DNA from 2 places in the Actinopolymorpha sp. NPDC004070 genome. Region 1 is predicted to be linked to the other one. Evidence: predicted binding sites of a transcription regulator. Region 1 holds the regulator's gene; the other holds the start of a gene.

Region 1 (5,570 bases):
CGGTGACCGGGACGCCGCGCCCACCCACCAGGACCGCGCCTGGGCGCAGGTCGCGGTGTCCTCCCGGGAGTGCCTGGGCGCGCAGCGCTGCCCGTACGGCGAGGAGTGCTTCGCCGAACGCGCCCGCGAGCGCGCTCTCGCGGCGGACGTGATCGTCACCAACCACGCGCTCCTCGCCATCGACGCGCTGGAGAACATCTCGGTGCTCCCGGACTATGACGTGGTGATCATCGACGAGGCGCACGAACTCGCCGCCCGGGTGACCGGGACCGCCTCGGCCGAGCTCAGCCCGGGCATGATCGAGCGCGCCGCCCGGAGGGCGACCCCGTTCTGCGAGGGCGGTGAGGCCGACCCGCTGGAGGACGCGGGGGAGGCGCTGCGCTCGGCGCTGGCGTCCGCCCCGCTGGGCAGGGTGGAGACACCCAGCTCTGAGCTGGCCGCCGCGGTCGCACTGGTCCGTGACTCCGCGCGCGCGGCCTGGTCGGCGTTCCCCAGCGAGAAGAAGGACTCCGACGCCGAGTCGGGCCGGCGGCAGGCGCGTTCCTACGTCGAGCAGATCCGCGACGTCGCCGAACGCGTCAGCGCGTTGTCGCCGTACGACGTGGTGTGGGTGGCCGAACGCGAGCGGGGTGGTCCGGAGCTTCGGGTCGCGCCGCTGTCGGTCGCGGGCCTGCTACGGGAGAAGCTGCTCGCCGAGCGGACCTGCGTCCTCACCTCGGCAACACTGAAGCTGGGCGGGGACTTCGACTCCGCCGCACGGTCGGTGGGTCTGCGCCCGGTCGACCGGATCCCGGACGGGGAGGACGGCCGGGCCGGCGGGGGTACGCCCGAACAGACCGGGAAGCAGGACCGCGAACCGGCGGGTGAGGGCGGCAAGGACGTCGTGGAGCCGCTGCCATGGCGCGCTCTGGATGTCGGCTCGCCGTTCGACTACGAGCGGCAGGCGATCCTCTACGTCGCCCGCAGGTTGGCTCCGCCCGGTCGTGGCGGGATCTCCCCGCGTGTCCTGGAGGAGGTCGGCGAGCTGGTGGAGGCGGCCGGCGGTGCGACGTTGGGGTTGTTCTCGTCCCGCCGGGCGGCGGAGGAGGCGGCCGCGGCGGTGCGGGACCGGCTGGGAACGGAGGTGCTCTGCCAGGGCGAGGGGCAGCTGAGTGAGCTGCACCGGAGGTTCGCCGCCGAGCCGGACACGTCGTTGTTCGGGACGCTGTCCCTGTGGCAGGGCCTCGACGTGCCGGGGGACGCCTGTCAGCTCGTGATCATCGACAGGATTCCGTTCCCGCGCCCGGACGACCCGCTGATGTCGGCGCGTCAGCGCGCGGTCGACGAGGCGGGAGGGAACGGCTTCATGTCCGTGGCGGCCACGCACGCCGCGCTCCTGCTCGCGCAGGGGGTCGGTCGCCTCATCCGCAGGTCGACCGACCGTGGAGTGGTGGCGGTGCTCGACCCGCGGCTGGTCACCGCGCGATACGGCAACTACCTGCGGGCGTCGCTGCCGCCGATGTGGTTCACCGGAGACCGCGACGTCGCGCTCGGTGCGCTGCGCCGGCTGCGGTCGGCCCGCGAGAGCTGAGACCGCGCGAGCACAGCCGGCGTCAGCTGGTCGCCGGCCGGGTCAGGGGCGGTGGACGCACACCGCGACAGGGGTCTGCTGCCGGCCCTGGCCGAACGGGTTGTCGCGGAAGAGCTCGGCGAAGAACTCGGCCGGCCGGCTGGTGTCGTGGCCCAGGACATCCCGGCCCAGGTCGTTGGAATCGATCACCACGGTGCCGCCGAGCGTGCCGGCCGGACCCGGCGGGAGCACCTTGCGAAGCGTCGCGGTGATCTCGGCGGCCATCTTGTCGGGGGCCTTCGGCGGCAGCTTCGCGGAGACGTTGGACGGGAACGCGGAGTAGGGCGTCGGGCCGTCGATCGCGTTGACCCGGTGACCGGCGACCCGGTAGAACCAGCCGCGCCGGCCCAGTGCCTTGCCCACGACGCTCGCCCCGGCCGCGACCATGATGCGCGGAAGCCCGGCCTCCTTGATCGCCAGCTGCATGGTCCACGGGCTGCCGAGTCCGATGCCGTGCGGTGTGCGCTGCACCCACTTCGACAGCACCCGGGCCGCCGGAGTCGGGTTGATCTCCCAGGTGAAGTAGGACCGTCCCTGGGAGATCGCCACGATCTTCTCGCTCACCACGACGTACCAGGGCTCGTCGAACGCGCCCTCGAACCTGCTGTCGTCCTCGGCGAGCCGGACCGTCTTGACCACGTAGTCGCTGAGTTTGTCCGCCACCGGGTCACCCCGGCCGAACAGGTCGGTCTGGATCGGGACGCGTGCCCATCGCGTCCCGTCCACCTCGATGGTCAGACTCTTCCCGGCGTTGGGGTCCAGCGGCTCCTTCGGAGGAGGTCCCGGACGCCCGGACTCGGCAACACCTATGTTGACGGGTGCCTGATCGGATCCGGGCGTGGTGCCGGTCTCAGCCGCTGGGTCGGACATGTCGCTCCCGGTGATGACTCCTGTGACGAGCGTCGCATCCTGCTCAGACGCGACGTAGAACGGCGACGACCTTACCGAGAATGACGGCATCGTCTCCAGGGATGGGCTCGTACGCCGGATTGTGAGGCACCAGCCACACCTTGCCGTCACGGGGCCGATAGGTCTTGACGGTCGCCTCGCCGTCGATCATCGCCGAGACGATCTCCCCCGACTCCGCCTCGGGCTGCTGGCGCACGACCACCCAGTCGCCGTCGCAGATGGCCGCCTCCACCATGGAGTCGCCTCGGACGCGGAGCAGGAAGAGCTCACCCTCGCCGACGAGCTGGCGCGGCAGCGGCATGATCTCCTCGACCGACTGCTCGGCCAGGATCGGGCCACCGGCCGCGATCCGGCCCACCACCGGCACGAACGCGGGGGCCGGGCGGTCCTCGCCGCTGTCGGTCTCGTCGTAGGCCGGCACTCCCGCCAGGGGCCGCCGGGTGGACGTGGACGGTGCGAGCACCTCGAGCGCCCGGGGCCGGTTGGGGTCGCGGCGGATGAAGCCCTTGGTCTCCAGGACCCTTAGCTGGTGGGCGACCGACGAGGACGACGTCAGCCCTACGAGGTCACCGATCTCACGCATCGCCGGGGGATAACCGCGCGTCTCCACCGAGTCGCGGATCACCTCGAGGATGCGTCGCTGGCGTGGAGTGAGCCCGGTCGCGTCGGGTGGTCCGTCGGGGAGCTCCCGGACGGTCGCCGTCGGGGACTCGGTCGCTGTGTTTTTCCGCTTGGGCATAGCGGCTGTCTCCTTCCACAGATTTCGGGTCGCGACTCTGCCGACCCTCGGAAGTGAGCCTAGAGCCTGGTCAGAGCACTTTCAAACATCTGTTCGACGCGTGTCGCGATTGTTTTACGAAACCACGAAACACCAGGTAAGGGAGCGTCCGGACAGCCGCGTCGAACGTGTTTTCGAGCGAACTCTGGTGCTTGTCGGTGGGCTGGTGTAGAAATCCATCAGTAAGTACGTCGAACAGTCGTTCGAGCGCCGATGCCGGAAGTGGAGACGCGGACGTGTGAAGCGGAAGCGGCCGGCGCCGACACGGCGGAGGGCGACGACGTGACGGAAGTGAATCGGTGTTCGTGGGAGGTCGGACGATGAGCAACAGCGCGTCGGTGGTCTATCTCGAGGACTTCGTGTCCCGTCGGGCCGGCGGTGCTCCCGAGCGCGGCCGCCGGCACCTCAGTCCGGTCGCGCCACCGGTGGACCCGGGCGCCGGCCGTGCCGATGGCGTGCGGCGTGACGGCGTCCCGTCCCGCGGCGTCCACCCGTTCCTCCGCGTTCCGCACGAGGGGATGGGCGGGGCTCGGGCGGAGGTTCCTGCCGTCCCTCACGTCGATCCGCGCGAGGTGGCGCCCGGGCAGGTGCGCCCCACCCGGCGGTCGCCGGCCGATCGCCGACGTCCCCCGCGACCGCGGGGCGTCCGGTCGTGCGTGCTTCCGGACGACGGGCGGGACGGCGCCTCCACTCTGCGCCTGACCCGGCGGGGCCGGCTGGCGCTGACCACGCTGACGGCCATGGCGGCGCTGGCGTTCGTTGCCGTCCTCGGGCTCCTGGCGCAGGCCGCGTTCGATGCCGCGGCCGGCGGGGCGGAGCGTCCGACTGCCACGACCACGATCACGGTGGAGCCCGGGGAGACGATGTGGGGGATCGCCACCCAGCTCACCCCTGGCGCCGACCCGCGGGCGACCGTCGACGAGATCGCCCGGCTGAACGACCTGTCCCGCGCCGGAGACCTGCGCGCCGGCCAGCGGCTGATCGTCCCCGTTCAGGCCCGCTGACCCGCCTTCGGCCAGTCTGTCCAGGTCCCTTCCGCCGGCCTGTCCGACTGCGTACGTGCACGGTTGCGCTGCCGCCCGGGTGTCTGCCCGTCCCGCGGCTTGTTCGCCCATCCCCCGACCTGCCTCCGACCTGCCTCTCGCGGACCTGTGCCTCTCGCCGACCTGTGCCTCTCGCCGGCCGCCGGTGCAGGCGTGGGCGCCGTGTGCCGGCATGTCCCGTGCGCTTCCGTGCCCCCACCGGCGGAGGAACAGGTCGCCCATTCGCGACATCTCCGGGCCGACACGCCGAGCCGGAAACTTGCTTTCGAATCGCCCCGCGAGCCTGACCTGCAAGGACGCCGACACGTGTGCGCGGCGACACGCAGGGCGCCTTGCGTGCCCGGCGGGACCGACGTAGCGTACCCCTAGATGTGGTAGTTACAGACCTGTAAGTCATCCACAGGTTGTGATTCGCAAGGCACAGGTTCTCCCCAGGTCATCCACAGGTTCGTCCCCAGGGGAGAGGGTGCCGGCGGGTGTCGGACGGAGATCGGCCGGGCGTCGCGCCCGCCGGCGGCGAGGGGAGTCACGAGGCGATGCACTGCCCGTTCTGCCGGCATCCTGACAGTCGGGTGGTCGACAGCCGCACCGCCGACGACGGCGCGGCCATCCGGCGCCGGCGCCAGTGCCTGGACTGCGAGCGCCGGTTCACCACGGTCGAGCAGGTCACGCTCGCGGTGGTCAAACGCAGCGGCGTCACCGAGCCGTTCAGCCGCGAGAAGGTCATCACCGGGGTCCGCAAGGCGTGCAAGGGCCGCCCGGTCACCGAGGACTCTCTCGCGCAGTTGGCCCAGCGGGTGGAGGAGGCGATCCGGTCCACCGGTTCGGCGGAGATCCCCTCGCACGAGGTGGGGCTCGCCATTCTCGGTCCGCTCCGAGAGCTGGACGAGGTGGCCTACATGCGCTTCGCCAGCGTCTACCGCAGCTTCGACACCCTGGCCGACTTCGAGGCCGAGATCGCGGTGCTGCGTGCCGAACACGACGAGACGGTGCCCGAGCCACGGCCGGGGCACCAACCCACCCGGCCCTAGACGAGCGGCCCCGGACGAGCGGCCCCGGACGCACCCGGCGCGGACACGCCGGCCGCCCACGACGACGGAACACGAAGAAAGTCCACGAGAAGTCCACGACCTGCCCGGGGCGGACGAGGGGAAGCGTCCCGCCCGGACCACGAGGCTGATCAGGGCAGACGATCAGCAGGACAAGGAGAACCAGCATGACGGAGACGGTC
Region 2 (5,570 bases), on a different contig from region 1:
CGCGCTGCTGCGCCAGGTCCCCTCCCGTTCCCGCCGCGTCGTCGTGGCGGCGGTGGAGGTGGTCGTGGTCGCGCTCGGCGTCGTGGTCGTGGCCGAGACGCGCTCCCTCGGCGGATCCCTCGTCGGGGTGATGGTCGCCGCTCCGGTCGTGGTCGTGCTCGCGGTGGCGATGCTGGTGTCGCTGGGAGTCCGGCCGCTGATCGGCATGATCGGCCGGTGGTCGCTGCGCCGTGGGCGGATCGGTCCGTCGGTCGCGGCGTTCTACCTCGCCCGCCGGCCGGGTTCGGTGCAGCTGCTGGTCGTCCTCGCGCTGGCGTTCGGCACGTTCGGGTTCGCCGTGACCACCACGGACGTGGCCGCGCAGGGACGGCAGGCGACTGCCGAGCAACTGCTCGGAGCCGAACGCGTCCTCGAGGTCCAAGACGTCGACCGGACCGAACTCCTGCGCGCGGTGCGGACCGCCGACCCGACCGGCCGGCACGCGATGGCGGTGGTGTCCGCGCCGAGCGGGGACGGATCCCAGCCTCCGGTGCTCGGCGTCGACGCCACCAGGCTGGCAAAGGTCGGCCGGTGGCCCGCTGGTTCGGGCAACGGCGACGGGCCCAGCCCGGCGAAGCTCGCGAGCCTGCTGCGCCCGCCCGCGCCGGCGACGATCTACGTGGGCAACGGCGAGTTGACAGTACGCCTGGAGCCCGACCCCTTCACCGCCGACGGAACGCTCTCGGCCACCGTGTTGCTGCGGACCACGCAGAACGACCAGGTGGCGGTGAAGTTCGGGCCGGTGTCGGGCGGGAAGCCGATCTACCGTGCCCAGGTCAGCGAGTGTCAGGACAGGTGCCGGCTGGCCGGGATCAGCATCAGCACCACCGCGGTGGGGGCCCAGCGGATCGGGGTCAACCTCGCCGCCCTGCGGTTGAACGGCAAGGACGTGCTGACCCGGGCCGAGCTCGCCGACCCCCGCCGCTGGCGTACGTCGCAGAGCGGTCCGGTCACCGACCAGCTGCGCATCATCGGCGACGAGGACGGCCTGCTGCTGACCCAGAGTTCGCCGCGGTCCGGCCACGACTACGTACTCCGCGCGGTCGACGTGCCGTACCCGCTGCCCGCGATCACCGCCGGCACCATGCCCGGCAAGCAGCTGACCAACATCGACGGCGAGCCGGTCGACTTCGTGGCGAAGGCGAAGGTGGCGACCCTTCCCGGCGTCGGCTCCAAGGGCGCGCTGATCGACCTCACCTACGCCGAACGACTGACCGCCGAGCCGGGCTTCGCCACGACACCCCAGGTCTGGCTCGCACCCGGCACCCCCAACCAGATCCTCGACCGGTTGCGCAAGGAGGGGTTGGCGATCGTCTCCGACCGTACGGTCGGTGGGGTGCGCGACTCGCTGGAGAAGTCCGGTGCCGCGATGGCCCTGCACGCCTACCAGCTGGCGGCGGGAGTGACCGTCCTCGTCGGGCTCGGCGCCCTGGCCCTGGTGGTGGCCGTCGACCGGCGGACCTGGAACCCCGGCATGCGCGCGCTCCGCATCCAGGGTGCGACCGAACGCCTGACCACGGGCGCGGCGCTGTGGTCGTACGGCGGCATCGTGGTGACCAGTGCGGTCACCGGCGCGATCGCCGCCGCCGTGGCATGGTTTGCCACCAGCAGAAAGCTTCCGCTCGGGGTCGACGCGTCGCTGCTGGCCAACTGGCCGCGCTGGGCGCACGTCGCAGTGCTGGAGCTGCTGGTGCTGGGAGTGCTCGTCGCGGGCGCGGTCGCCGGCGGCTGGTGGCAGCGCCGCCTGGTCGAGGGACGGCTGGTCGAAGGGCGACTGGCCGAGGGACGGCAGGAGGCGGGTGGCTGATGGGCTTGGCGGTGGCATGCCGAAGAGTCGTGCACATCTACCGGATCGAGGGCTCCGACGTCGTCGCGCTGTCCGGTGTCGACCTGTCGATCAACTCCGGTGAGATGGTGGCGCTGGTCGGCCCGTCCGGGTCGGGCAAGTCGACGCTGATCTCCCTGCTGTCCGGGCTGATGCGGCCGTCGGCCGGCCGGATCGTGGTCGGTGGGTACGACATCGGGAAGCTGAGCGACGCGGAGCTGAACCGCCTGCGCGGCACCGAGATCGGGGTCGTCCTGCAGGGTTCCGCGCGCAACCTGCTGCCGTACGCCAGTCTGGTGCGCAACGTCTGGCTCGCCCAGCGCAGGGCCGCCGCCACCAAGGGCATCGAGCTCGCCGAACCCGAGCAGATCCTCGACCTGGTGGGGCTTTCGGCGATGGCCAGGTCGAAACCGCCCGAGCTCACCCGCGGAGAACAACAGCGTGCCGCCCTGGCCGTCGGTATCGCGGCCGGGCCCGGACTGCTGCTCGTGGACGAGCCGACCAGCCAGCTCGACACCGCCGGGCGCGACGAGGTGGTGGCCGCACTGAAGTCGGTGAACGCCCTGCGCGACACCACGATCGTCGTCGTCACCCACGACCCGGAGGTGGGCACCCAGCTCGGCCGGGTCGTCACCATTCGCGACGGCCGCGTCGGTGCGGAGGGTCGCGACGGGCAGGACTTCGCCGTCGTCGCCGGTGACGGGACGGTCCAGTTGCCGCCGGAGACGCTCGGTGAGTTCCCGCCCGGGACGCTCTTCCTGGTCGACCACGAAGAAGGAGTCGTACGCCTGCACTCCGACGGCGACTGACGACGCGGGCTGGCGACACGGGCGGCCGGGAACGGTTTCGGCCTTGCGTCAACGCGCGGTTGCGTTCTCGGTGGTCGTCTCACCGGAGTTCTCGGTGGCGGCGATGGTCCGGAGGAGGACTTCCCGAGCGGTCGCCAGATCGGCGGCGCGCTGGTCGAGAACGGACAGCTGGTCGCGCAGGCTGTCGAGAACGCCGGGCACGGACGAAGTGTCGCGTCGCCGGAGGCGCACGGCAGTAACTGACGAATGATCCGGGTGGGCGGGCCCGCGTCCAACAGCGCGCGGACCCGGCGTACCGCGTCCTCGTCCTCCACCGCGTAGTGCCTGTACCCATTGGGAAGCCGGTCGGGCCGGATGAGTCCCACGCGCTCGTAGTCACGATCGACCTGGGGAGGTGCGAGACCTCGTGCTCGGCGGGACGATCGCCCGGCTGCTCCGGTTGTGACCTTGGGAGGAGGCCTGCCCGTGTGCTGACGAAGCACCTCGGCAGGAGGTCAGGTTCGCTTTGTACAAAGGGAATCCCGCCATGTGGGTCATAGGTCGTTGTCGGTGGTGGCCGGTAGTATTCGATCATGTCTTCGAGTGAGTGGGGTGCCTGGACCGTGTGGCGGTGCCGCCGACCGGATCCTTGCTGCGCTCGACTCGGTCGACCCGTTCCTGGACGAGGCGTGGGTGACGCCGAAGGGCTCGCTGACCGCGGAGGAGTGCGGGCTGGTGCTCGCCAGGGCGCGGGCGAAGAAGGCCCGCTTCGAGGCACTGGAGCTGGCCCTGGTCCGCCAGGGCGAAGCGTGTGACATCGGGAAGCTGACCGGTTCACCGAACGCCACGGTCTACCTGCGCACCGCGCAGCGGTACGCACAAAGCGAAGCATCCGCCGCCGTGGGGCTGGCCCGGGACCTGGGCAAGGAGGCCCGGCTGACCGGTGAGGCTCTTGCGGCGGGGGTGGTGTCGGCCCGGCAGGCCGGTGTGATCGCCGAAGCGATCAAGAAACTTCCCGAATACGTCGGGGCCGATGAACGTGACCGGGGTGAGGAGTTCCTGATCGAGGCGGCCCGGACCCACAACCCCGACGAGCTGCGCCGGCTGGGCGAGTCCCTGCTGGAACGGATCGCGCCCGAAGAGGCCGAACGGCTGCTGGGAGAGGAACTGGAGCGTAAGGACCGCAAGGCCGAACAGAAACGCTCCCTTCGCTACATCCCCAACGGGATCCCCCAGTCGGAGTCGGTGCGGATCACGCTGCCGGTGTGGGAGATGGAACTGCTCCGCAAGATCATCGAACCCCTCGCCGAACCCAACAAAGGACCAGAACCCGACACACGGCCCATCGAACAGCGCCGCGGGGACGCGTTCGCCGAAGCGCTCGGCCTGCTCGCCGCCGCCTCCACCGCACCCGTCCGCGGCGGCAGACCACCACAGGTCACGGTCACCATCCCCCTCGACACCCTCCTGAACGGCACAGGTGCGGGGACCATCGACGACACCGCCACCCCCATCCGCCCCAGACCCTGCACCTGCCCCAGCACCGACCCCAAATACGGAACCCCCAAGACCGACACCACAAGAACCGCCAAGAGCGCGGCACAGGCCGGTGCCGCGGGCGAACCGACCCCGCGGGAGGCGGCAGGCCAAGACGAGGGCCGGACAGCCCAAGCAGGTAAGCCGAAACGACAGTCATCCGGCACCGGATCCGCGGTCGACGGCGTACCGCCACCTCGAACACCGGGGCAGCGCCCACAACCGAACACCGAACCCCGAGCGGATGCCGGATCGGATGCCGGCTGTGCTCCGAAGACCGACCTGACTCCGGAGCACGACCTCGGGCCCGAAGCTGCCATCGACCCGCACGACGGGTGCCCGAGATGCGGAGGCGGTGGATCGGCCCGCTACCTCGGCAGCGACGGCAAACCCATCTCCGCCGCCACGGTGCGCCGGTTGGCGTGCGAGGCCGACCTCATCCCCGTCGTCCTCGGCGGGGACGGGCAGGTGCTCGACCTCGGCCGCTCCGACCGGTTCTTCAGGGAACACCAGCGGCGAGCCCTCGCGATCCGCGACGGCAGCCACTGCCACTTCCCCGGCTGCAACATCCCCGAACCACGCTGCATCACCCATCACATGACCGCCTGGGACCACGGCGGCCCGACAGACCTGAACAACGGCGTGCTCCTGTGCCGCTACCGCCACGGCACCGTCCACCACAAAGGATGGCAAGTCCGCATGGGCACCCACGGCCACCCCGAATACGTACCGCCAGAGTGGGTGGATCGACAGCAGAGAATCCTCCGCCCCTGAATCAGCCGTACGCCGGTCCGGTCGTACGCCGGTCAGTCGAAGGGGAGTGGGTCGTACCCCGCGCCGTACGGTGCGTCGGGCCGTTCGAACTCACCCATCAGCGCCCGGCGCATGGGCGTCGTGCGCTCCAGGAATTCGGCGGAGTTCGTGAGCCGGTCGGCCGGGCGTACCCACGGCGGGCTGTAGACGTAGTGCGCGGTGTAGCGGTCACGATCCCCGTCGTGGCGGTAGGTCCGGTGCCAGACGCCGTTGTGGAAGATCAGCACCGACCCGATCGGCGCACAGATGACGTGCCCGATCGGCGTGTCCCCACGAGCCGCCCGGATCTCGGCGGGCAAGGGCACCGTGCTGCGGTGGCTGCCCGGGATCAGTTCCATGTTGCCCGTGCCCGGCCGGGTCTGGTCGGTCAGCAGGAACGACACCCGCAGCTGGATCAGCGGGACCGGGTACCCGAGCTTGCCGAAGTCGTACGCACCCGAGCCGTCCTGGTGCCAGCCGCCGATCCCGCCGTGCGCGGGTTGCATGGTGTTCCAGCTCGACTGCAGGACGAACCGGTCACCGAACAGCCCACGTACCTTGGGGAGTACGGCCGGGTGGTCGATCAGGTG

Evidence for each region. Region 1 encodes LexA, which represses DNA repair genes until DNA is damaged. Its sites were predicted from a motif close to TCGAACANNTGTTCGA; they were not measured.
Region 2: the regulator LexA is predicted to act here: its motif matches at 3,240-3,255, upstream of ABZV93_RS23930 (DUF222 domain-containing protein).

Annotation. Positions count from the first base shown of each region.
Region 1 covers NZ_JBEXMJ010000007.1:321,941-327,510, forward strand. Annotated here, with positions in the region: gene ABZV93_RS15475 (ATP-dependent DNA helicase) at 1-1,570, shown strand, start outside; gene ABZV93_RS15480 (hypothetical protein) at 1,613-2,479, opposite strand; gene lexA (transcriptional repressor LexA) at 2,523-3,257, opposite strand; gene ABZV93_RS15490 (LysM domain-containing protein) at 3,617-4,300, shown strand; gene nrdR (transcriptional regulator NrdR) at 4,876-5,370, shown strand; gene ABZV93_RS15500 (vitamin B12-dependent ribonucleotide reductase) at 5,556-5,570, shown strand, end outside.
Region 2 covers NZ_JBEXMJ010000014.1:96,873-102,442, reverse strand. Annotated here, with positions in the region: gene ABZV93_RS23950 (hypothetical protein) at 1-1,846, shown strand, start outside; gene ABZV93_RS23945 (ATP-binding cassette domain-containing protein) at 1,846-2,673, shown strand; gene ABZV93_RS23940 (hypothetical protein) at 2,722-2,874, opposite strand; partial or broken gene ABZV93_RS23935 (MerR family transcriptional regulator) at 2,916-3,155, opposite strand; gene ABZV93_RS23930 (DUF222 domain-containing protein) at 3,265-4,962, shown strand; gene ABZV93_RS23925 (phytanoyl-CoA dioxygenase family protein) at 4,995-5,570, opposite strand, start outside.